DNA from 3 places in the Cytobacillus sp. SAFR-174 genome. Region 2 is predicted to be linked to each of the others. Evidence: riboswitches for the same ligand, from Rfam matches in the RefSeq annotation. Region 2 holds a riboswitch; each other region holds the start of a gene.
What was found. A riboswitch is a leader RNA that binds a small molecule or an ion and turns the genes downstream of it on or off. The one in region 2 is predicted to bind cobalamin.
Positions count from the first base shown of each region.

Region 1 (3,281 bases), on a different contig from region 2:
TCCGATTAACCTCATCCCGGTAGAACATGAATGGTGTCCCGGTTTCAAGCTGACTTCTCATGATGGATTTCATGATCTCGATAGCAGGAACTTTTTCCCTTGATAGATTCGGGTTATCTATGCATTCTTTATATTTCTGGCGGAATGACCCTTCGCCTTCTCCTTCATCATAAAAATCCTCCAGGGAAAAGCCCATGATTGTACGGACTTCATGGGGATCAAATAAATACCAATACCCTCGGCTTTCCACTTTTTCCATAAACAAATCAGGAATGCAGACACCTGTGAATAAATCATGTGTTCGCTGCCTTTCATCTCCATTATTAAGCTTTGCATCAAGAAACGGGAAGATATCTTTATGCCAGACATCCAGATAGACGCTTATAGCACCCTGCCTTTGTCCAAGCTGGTCGACACTGACCGCTGTGTTATTCAGCTGCTTCATCCAGGGAATCACCCCTGAAGATGCCCCCTTAAATCCTTTAATATCACTGCCTCTGCTGCGGATTTTCCCCAAATATACTCCGATTCCTCCGCCATTTTTAGACAGTGATGCAATATCGGTATTACTGTCATAAATGGAATCAAGACTGTCATCAACGGTCTCAATGAAACAGCTTGAAAGCTGTCCCCAGTTCTTCCCTGCATTAGCGAGTGTTGGAGTGGCAACAGTCATATACAACCCGCTCATTGCCCAGTATGCTTCTTTAACAAGCTCAAGACGCTTTTCCTTCGGCTCCTTTTTCATCAGCACCATGCTGATGATCATGAACCGCTCCTGTGGAAGCTCATAGAGGTTTTTCTGTTTGTCCCTGGCAAGATACCGATCTGCCAGCATTTTCAGCCCCAGGTATGTAAATAAACGGTCATTTTCTTTCCTAATAAAATAGGACAGCTCATTTATCTCCTCCTCTGAATACACATCTAATAAATCTTGTTCATAAATTCCCAAAGCGGTCAGACGTTCAATTAGCGTATAAAAATGTGTGTAACAATCATCCGGCCCGCATTCTCTGTTTTTTCCGGACTCATTATAGAGCTTTTTAAGAAGCAGACGTGAAGCGGCATACGTCCAATCTGGCTCTTCAATGCTGATAAATGATAAACAATCCAGTATAAGCTGGTCATACATGACCTCCGCTCCCAGCTGACTCATTTCTTCTTTCCTTTTTAATAGCTGCCCAATGTCGAGCTGTGGAAATTCTGTCTTAAGTTCTTCTAAAATTTTTATCGGCTGTATGGTTTGGACCATCTTACTTCCTCCTAAAGGCAAAATAAAAATCCGCCCGGAAAATGAGCGGATCAAACGATAGTATAATAGCAGGAAGCAGATGAACAGACGGCCATTACGCGATCGTTTCATCATCTCAATCCCCGAAGATAAGAAACTTTCGATCGCCCTGGCAGGTCTCCTGGCTTGTGCTTCACTCTACTAAAAGCCCTTCCCATACTAGCGCCATGAAGCGTTTTGTACAGTGGCATGCTTTTTTCGTCTGCACTTACAGTTGCGGGGACAGCTTCGGTTTTTCACCGAATTCCCTATTAAGTCCATATAGGACACCAATCACGATCTATATGTAGTTTTCACTTTAGAACATCCATACTATATATTGTAGAGAATTCTATCATATCGAGAAATAAATTACAATTATTAATCTGCCAAAAATGGGCAGAGGGGGATTCCCTCTGCCCGGTCATTTGTTATTCATGATTTTCGATTTCAATATCATGAGGTATCGGCTCTGGCTTAGCCCAGAAAGAATCATATGCCGCATAACCAGCCATTACAAGCACCAGATAAGCAATCGCTGCACCTGCCCATTTCTTCATTTAAATTTGCCCCTTTCAATTAAACGTTTTTTTCACTTACTTTTACTCTTTGTAATCTAAGTGCGTTTAAAACGACAGATACGGAGCTGAAAGCCATTGCTGCGCCGGCAAGCCAGGGAGCAAGGAACCCTAAGGCAGCTACTGGGATGCCAAGTGTATTGTATGCAAATGCCCAGAAAAGATTTTGTTTGATATTCCTTATGGTTTTTTTACTCATTAGAATGGCGTCTGCGATACTATTTAAATCCCCTCTCATTAGAGTAATATCTGCTGCTTCCATCGCAACATCTGTACCGGTTCCAATCGCCATTCCTATATCAGCAACAGCAAGTGCAGGGGCATCATTTATCCCATCGCCGACCATGGCGACTTTTTTTCCCTGGTTTTGAAGTTTTTTTACTTCTTCTGCCTTGCCTTCAGGCAGAACCTCTGCAATTGCAGAGTCTATCCCCACTTCCTCAGCTATTGCCTGAGCCGTACGTTTGTTATCTCCCGTTATCATAATGACTTCAATCCCCAATTGCTTTAAGCGATTGATTGCATTTCTGGATGTTTCTTTTATTGTATCAGCCACTGCAACGATACCTGCATATTTGCCATCGACTGCAACTAGCATTGCCGTTTTTCCATTTTCCTCAAGTATCTCCATTTCCTGCTTGGCTGAATGGACATTTATATCGTATGTTTCCATTAATCTTCTTGTACCGATTAGAAGGTTTTTGCCTTCCACTTTTGCTTTAATCCCAAAGCCGGGAATAGCTTCAAATTCCTGTGGATTAAAAAGATTGATTCCTTTATCCTTTATCCCTTTTACAATTGCTTCGGCCAATGGATGCTCAGACTGTTTCTCAGCAGATCCTACAAGCTGGAGAAATGCCCTTTCTTCAACATTACCTTCCGTAATCACATCCGTTAAAACCGGTTTGCCATGTGTTACGGTTCCGGTTTTATCAAGAACGACTGTAGTGATTTCATGTGTAAGCTCCAGGTGCTCCCCGCCTTTAAAAAGAACCCCATATTCCGCTGCCCGGCCTGAACCAGCCATTATAGAAGTTGGCGTAGCCAGACCCAGGGCACATGGACATGCAATCACCAGGACGGCAATCAACTTTTCTAGTGCTTCTGCAAAATTACCGGGACTTACCCATATATACCATACCAGGAATGTAACCACTGCTATGCTCACAACAATCGGAACGAATATCCCGGAGATTTTGTCTGCCATTCGCTGTATGGGCGCTTTGGAGCCTTGCGCTTCTTCAACTACTTTAATAATCTGTGACAGTGCTGTATCTTTGCCAACTTTAGTGGCTTTAATTTTCAGGAAGCCATTTTTATTAATGGTGGAGCCGATGACTGTGTCGCCTGCTGTTTTATCAACAGGTACGCTTTCCCCCGTCAGCATGGATTCATCCAATGCTGACTGTCCCTCGATAATTTCACCATCGACC
Region 1 is NZ_JBQCMZ010000008.1:157,055-160,335, forward strand. Features, by position in the region: gene ACTHRG_RS10900 (ribonucleoside-diphosphate reductase subunit alpha) at 1-1,252, opposite strand, end outside; cobalamin riboswitch at 1,387-1,580, opposite strand; gene ACTHRG_RS10905 (hypothetical protein) at 1,702-1,830, opposite strand; gene ACTHRG_RS10910 (heavy metal translocating P-type ATPase) at 1,850-3,281, opposite strand, start outside.
Region 1: another riboswitch for cobalamin. It lies ahead of ACTHRG_RS10900 (ribonucleoside-diphosphate reductase subunit alpha); the one in region 2 lies ahead of cobJ (precorrin-3B C(17)-methyltransferase).

Region 2 (3,281 bases):
TGCTAAAAATAAAATCATGAGATCCTCCTAATCCCCGCATGGTGCCGGCTCTACTTCGATCTTGGAGCTCATATCCTGATAGGTAAAATACTGAATTTTTTTCACGCGCTTAAAATATTTAAAAAGCCGTTCATTCGGATGCGCATTTTCTTTGTATTCTTCGATAATCTCCTTTAATAACGGCACCAGCTGTTCAGGCTCAATTCCCTCTGCCACCGGCTGGGCAGCATGGGCTGTACGGCCAACCGGCTTTGCCCCGATAAATAAATCAAACTTCTTCTTGCGGTAAACAATGCCGATATCATCAAATACCGCCCGATAACAGGCCATACCGCAGCCATTAAAGCCAATATGCAGTTCCTTTGGTAGCTTTAAGCCGCCAAGTTCAGCTGCAATTTCCTCTGCATATGGAATGGATTCTGCCTTCTCCCCGTAGCAAAAATCGCAGGCTTTTACATTTAGAACATCACCTACCGGCATGACTGTCAGATCATGCTGTTCGAGTTTTTCCACAATTGACTGTGGCCGTCCGGTTGGAATCTTGATTAAGAATCGGTGATCCGGTGTATATTCCATGGTGCCTTTCTCGCCAACAGCTTCTGCCAGTACACGCATTTGGTCAGCTGTAACAAATTTATTGGCTACACCAGGCGAAACCGCAAATTCAAAAATATCTTCGATTGGCTGCTGCACCAAATGTGTTTGGTCAATCTCCGATTTCGTCACCATTGATAAAGCCTTTAAAGCCATATTCAGTGAACTGGATTCTTGTTTTTTGCTTTCAATTTGCTCGTAGCCGGGCACTGCTTCCCCGGTTTCCTGATTTAATGCCCATGGCTCCGCTTCCTTTTTTAAACGCTGATGCGGCTTTAAGCTTTGCTTCTCTTCCCCAAGCGTATACTTGCGCTGGTAGCCTCTCGGCGTAATGATTTTATTGTCATAAAAGAAAGTGGAGGAATTCCCGATCACAACTGTTGTCAGCATGCCTATATCGTGATCAAGCATTTCCGCCAGTGTCGTCAGAATGACATTCTGATTTTCACGGTAAGCACTTTTCACAAGCCCCACTGGTGTATCAGGAGAACGATATTTTAATAGAATCCTTTGTGCCTCGACAATCTGCCGTGTCCGCCGGCCGCTTTTCGGGTTATATAATGCAATGACAAAATCTGCCATTCCGGCTGCTTCAATGCGCTTTTCGATTACCGTCCAGGGTGTTAAATGGTCACTCAGACTGATGGTGCAGGAGTCATGCATGACAGGTGCACCCAGTAAGCTCGCACATGAATTAATCGCAGAGATGCCAGGAACAATTTCCACTTCGATTCCTTCTTCTTCTTTCCAGCCCAATTCGATCAGCACTTCATACACTAGGCCGGCCATGCCGTAAACGCCCGAGTCACCGCTCGAAATCACAGAAACAATTTGGCCGGCTTCCGCTCTTTTCACTGCATCCTGCGCACGGGATACCTCTTCAGTCATCCCTGTGCTGACAATCGAACTTGCTGTTACGTATGTCTCGATCAGATCTACGTAAGTTTTATAGCCAATAATGCAATCACTCTGCTGCAGCGCATCCACAGCCCGCTTGGTTATATGCTCACGATCGCCCGGACCAAAGCCGACAACAAAGATTTTTCCCTTTTTCATAGGCTTACCTCCAATTAAGAAATGCACATGCGCCATGTCTGCTGCCGTACTGCTCGAGCAGGCGGCCTGCGCCATCTAATTCTCAAAGTTCAATGCTTCTTGCAAAATAAAAAATGCCTGCACTCCTTTTCAAAGGAATACAGGCATATGAAATGACAGTATAAAAATAAGCATACTGAAACCCAAAAACAATTGATCATAATTGTCCCGCCTATACTTCTCCCTCCGAAAAGCAAGTGTCGTTTAAATAAGCAGGTTTCCTGACTTAAGCTTCTTCTTACTCTTACACCTTCCCGATTTCTCAGTGGCTTTGTAATTTCATCAGCTCTTACAGTAGCGGGGGCTGCACCAGACTTTCACTGGTTTCCCTTTTACCTCACAAAGTGAGCACTTATTTAAATTGATATATTAATTTTTTACTAATATAACATATAATGACCAATTTTGACATATTATTTTTTTCATAATTTTTTTAATGCTGTGTTAGTAGCTTTGGCATTATAAAATTCATGCCGTTTATACCGGACCATAGAAACCATTCCAAGAATCGGTCCAATCGCTAAAGAGGCAAAGACCCATTCCCAGCCAACTAACCTCTGAATAATAGGAATAAGGTTTATAGAAAATATAGTGATCAGGAAACCAAAACACATTTGAAAAGTCAGGGCTGTTCCTACATACTCAACTTCAGAAACTTCTGAAACTGCAGAAGAAAACTGGGCAGAATCTGCGATGACAGACATTCCCCAAATGATAGAAAGGAAACTTTGTGGATGTTGTAACTATGTACCGCCACACTTTTTATTGCCTTCCATTCATAAGTTTTCCAGCACCGGTAATATTAAGAGTAATGCAGAAAATAATGGTGATTTACTTATGACTAAACAGGATTAAGGATGAAGTCCAGCATGAGGTATGGGAAAAATCTTTTTATTCCAATAAATTTTTAATATAGTCAAAAAACAAATGTACGCTTTGGTCTTACTTTAATAAACAGCCTACCCCCTTTAGCAAAAAAAGAACACAAGATAAAAAGTTGATGAATAACGCCGGAGTGGGAACTCAGTTTTACCACAGCCAGATACCAAATCATGAAACGGAGGTGAACCAAATAAAGGAGCAGCCAATACCAGACAGATTGAAGATATCCCCATTTTTAGTATTTTATTTAATTATGTCCATGCAAATTGGCATTGGGGTTCTTAGCTATCAGAGAGATATCGCAAAGGATGCAGGCTATGATGCCTGGATCTCCATCCTGTTTGCCGGGGGTTGCATACATGTCATCCTTTGGATGAACTATAAAATTGCCGAAACGGTTGATGGTGATTTTGTGACAGCCCATAAGTACCTTCTGGGCAATTTTATCGGCAAAGCAATCAGTTCCATTTTCATAGGTTACTTTTTTTTGTATGTCTTAGCCATAGCACGAACATTTATCGAAATCATTCAAGTGTGGATGTTTCCGGATCTTAGCACTTTCTGGTTCTCCTTTGGATTCATGATACTTTGTACTTATATCATTTTTGGAGGGTTCAGAACCGTAGTCGGTATAGCCTTTTTCGGTCTTGTATTGCCTGCTTATCTCCTTCTCACATTTGGCTGGGCCATTAAATTTTCAAATTTCTACA
Region 2 is NZ_JBQCMZ010000021.1:55,898-59,178, reverse strand. Features, by position in the region: gene cobK (precorrin-6A reductase) at 1-18, opposite strand, end outside; gene cobJ (precorrin-3B C(17)-methyltransferase) at 28-1,650, opposite strand; cobalamin riboswitch at 1,884-2,060, opposite strand; gene ACTHRG_RS18900 (hypothetical protein) at 2,112-2,393, opposite strand; gene ACTHRG_RS18895 (GerAB/ArcD/ProY family transporter) at 2,762-3,281, shown strand, end outside.

Region 3 (3,281 bases), on a different contig from region 2:
ATAAGGAAACCTGCTCCCACCAGAATGGATAGCGGCAGCAAATGCCTATGATCCGGTCCCCATAACATCCTGGCCAGATGGGGAATCACAAGTCCGACAAACCCGATCGTTCCAGACACAGCAACAGCCGCACCCGTTAAGATGGAGCCTGCTATCAGGACCATCATCTTTCTCTTCTGAACGTCCACCCCGATATGCCGGGCCTTTTCCTCTCCGAAGCTCATAGCATTAAGCTCTTTGCTGTTTACTAACAGAAGAACCGCACCTATCACAAAGAAGGGAAGGATAATGTTAATATACGCCCAGCCTCTCATCGACACACTTCCAAGAAGCCAGCCGATGATCTGTCTTAGCTCTTCACCAGTCAGAGCAATCATCAGAGAAATTAGAGCGCCAAGAAAAGAACTGAAGATAATGCCCGTTAAAATAATCGTTTCCACTTTCATGGATCTTTCAATATTTCTCGCAAAAAGCAAGACAGCAAAAATGGTTAAAAAGGAAAATAAGATGCTGAATAAAGGCAGCGTAAACATTCCTGCAAAGGGAATGGATAAGCCAAAGAACAAGGTTAAAACTGCACCGAGTGAAGCCCCGGAAGAAACTCCAATGGTATATGGATCTGCCAGCGGGTTTCTTAATAAACCTTGAAAGGCGGCTCCCGCAATGGCAAGAGACGCCCCAACCAAGCCTGCCAGCAATACGCGCGGAAGCCTGATGTCCATAATGATATTTGCATGCATGCTATCTGTGTTTTCCAATGAAACAAAGGGAAAAATCTCAGCGCTTATTACTCTGATGATCGTCATGGGATGAATGGACACTGTTCCAATTGAAATCCCCATCAGCATGGCACAAAGCAGGAAAGCTGCTGCTGTTACATAAGCCAGTAATTTATTATTTAAATACGTCCGGATATACTGCTTTTGCAAGTTCTTCGACTCCTTCAATAATACGAGGGCCAGAGCGGGTTACCATATCGGAATCAACATCGGCAACCTGCTTATTTTTCACTGCGGTAATATCCTGCCAGCCATCCCGGCTTAAGACATTGCCGACAGCATCTTCAGTGTAATAGCCATGAGTTGTGATGATCACGTCCGGATTTCGTTCGATAATCGCTTCCGGATCCATCTTCGGCCATCCTTCTTCCGAAATAATATTTTCCGCGTTGATGGCACTCAGCATTTCGTCCATAAATGTCTCAGTGCCTGCTGCATAGATTTCTGGAGCAGGTGAAACTTCAACCATTACCGATTTGCGGTCCTCTTCTTTTATCCCATTCGCTTTTGTTTTGATTTCCTCAAGCTGGCTCTTCATGTCTGACACAAGTGTTTCTGCTTTTTCTTTCTCTCCCGCTGCCGTTCCAATCATTTCAATGGATTCAAAAACCTGATCAAAGCTCTTCGCGTCATTGACAACAAGGACGGTCACACCCGCATCCTTTAATTGCTGAAGACCTGCTTCCGAACTTTGTGCGCTTGAAGCATGGGCAAGAACAAGGTCGGGGTTTAAAGAGATCACTTTCTCTACATTAAATTCCAAGCCTCCAACCTTTTCCTTTTCTGCGGCTTCTGGCGGGTAGTTATCAAAGTCGGAGACCCCAACCACTTCTTCTCCCAGCCCCAACTCGAATGCTATTTCAGTGTTACTTGGAATCACGGAAACGATTCTTTCAGGCTTGGCTTCAATGACCACTTCATTATCCAGCGCGTCATTTATCGTTACAGGAAATGCAGCATTCTGCCCTTCCTCAACCTTTTTCTCTTCTTTTGGCTGTTCAGCACTCCCGCCGCAGCCTGCAAGCAATCCTGCAGCAAACAGCATAGTTAATAAAAATGCATAAAACTTTCTCATTCTCAGCAATCCTCCTAGAACTTTCGACAGAATTCGAGTGGTGCCTGTCACCACCGTTTTAAAATAAAAAAACATCCCCTCGAACGGCAAGGAGATGTTGGTATGGTCATTTAAAAAATGCAGAATAGATGGCCGGACCAAACACCTCCCTATCCTCGTAGGTTTATGGGTGCTTAAGAATCAGGCAGGTCTCCTGGCTCATGGTCAATGCGTTCTGCTCCTTCCCATACTTGGGTGTACAGTGGATTTGCAGACAGCTACCATTTACAGTGGCGGGACCGCGCTGGAATTTCACCAGCTTCCCTATTAAGTCTTCAAAAGCGCTTGCTTTAAAGCCCTTTTGAGAAGACACCTGTTCTATTGCGGTTATAAAATTTTCTATTTCCGATTATACACCATCCCGCAGAAAAAGTAATAGAAATTTGCTGAATGTTGTAAAAAAGTTCAGAATTCTAACGCGAGTATATTTTCCATTCCCTTGTCTTCTTATCGAACACAATCTTCGCCTCACATGGCTCTTTCACTATGGCTTCATACTCATCATACATATCATCCATATTCGCAAAATCACCAATAATCCAAATAGGAATCTCAATCCTGACCCGATTCTGTTCAATATCCTTAATGGAAAGGACCGCTCCTTCTTTCATAAGGGGCTTTAATGAAAGCAGGACATCTCTGGTGATTGGAGGATACGTCTTTTTCTTTTTAATGCCAAGGAGCGTTTTTTCTACCTTCATCTGTTCCATTTTCCCGGGGATCACTTCTCCAAGCATACGGTAAAAATCGTTCAGATCGCGGTAATATGTGCGGTTAAACCAGCCATCATCATGAGCAAGGTACACATACCGGTTGCTCAGATAATTGTAAAAAGGCAGCTTAAGATGTTCTTTGACATGGCCGAGATAAAGAAGTTCCGCAATGGTCTGGCCGGGAAGCTCATTCACCGCTTCCTCTTCCTCGAAGTCGATCCAGCAAAAATCGCCATAGCCGTATACATCATCCCCAACCAGCCTGCCCAGCTTGTCCCTTGATACATAATCGAACATCGTGTGAGTATTAAAGTCCCCATGTTCAAAACGATGCTTTAACAGCAGCAGATTATTAATAGAATCTGAAAGAGTCTGGGCAAACTCTGCAAACTCAATTCCATAAGTCATCACATACTGATCCTGTTCATTAAGGTGGATGTAGATGAGATCACGAATAGTTTGATTCCTTCTTTTCAATGACGAAACCCCCGAACCGTAGCCTAATTGATAAAAGACAGCTTCTTATGAAACTGTCTGCCAAACTTCCAGTATTTTATCCTCTTATTGTAGCAAAAATATCTGAAAATATCTTTCCAGATGAGAAAAAATTTTTAATCCGTTTTTTTTGAAAATACAGGAAACCAACATCATAATATATTCGTCTAACTAGTGAAA
Region 3 is NZ_JBQCMZ010000020.1:36,593-39,873, forward strand. Features, by position in the region: gene ACTHRG_RS18355 (FecCD family ABC transporter permease) at 1-929, opposite strand, end outside; gene ACTHRG_RS18360 (helical backbone metal receptor) at 895-1,854, opposite strand; cobalamin riboswitch at 2,021-2,225, opposite strand; gene ACTHRG_RS18365 (hypothetical protein) at 2,307-3,083, opposite strand.
Region 3: another riboswitch for cobalamin. It lies ahead of ACTHRG_RS18360 (helical backbone metal receptor); the one in region 2 lies ahead of cobJ (precorrin-3B C(17)-methyltransferase).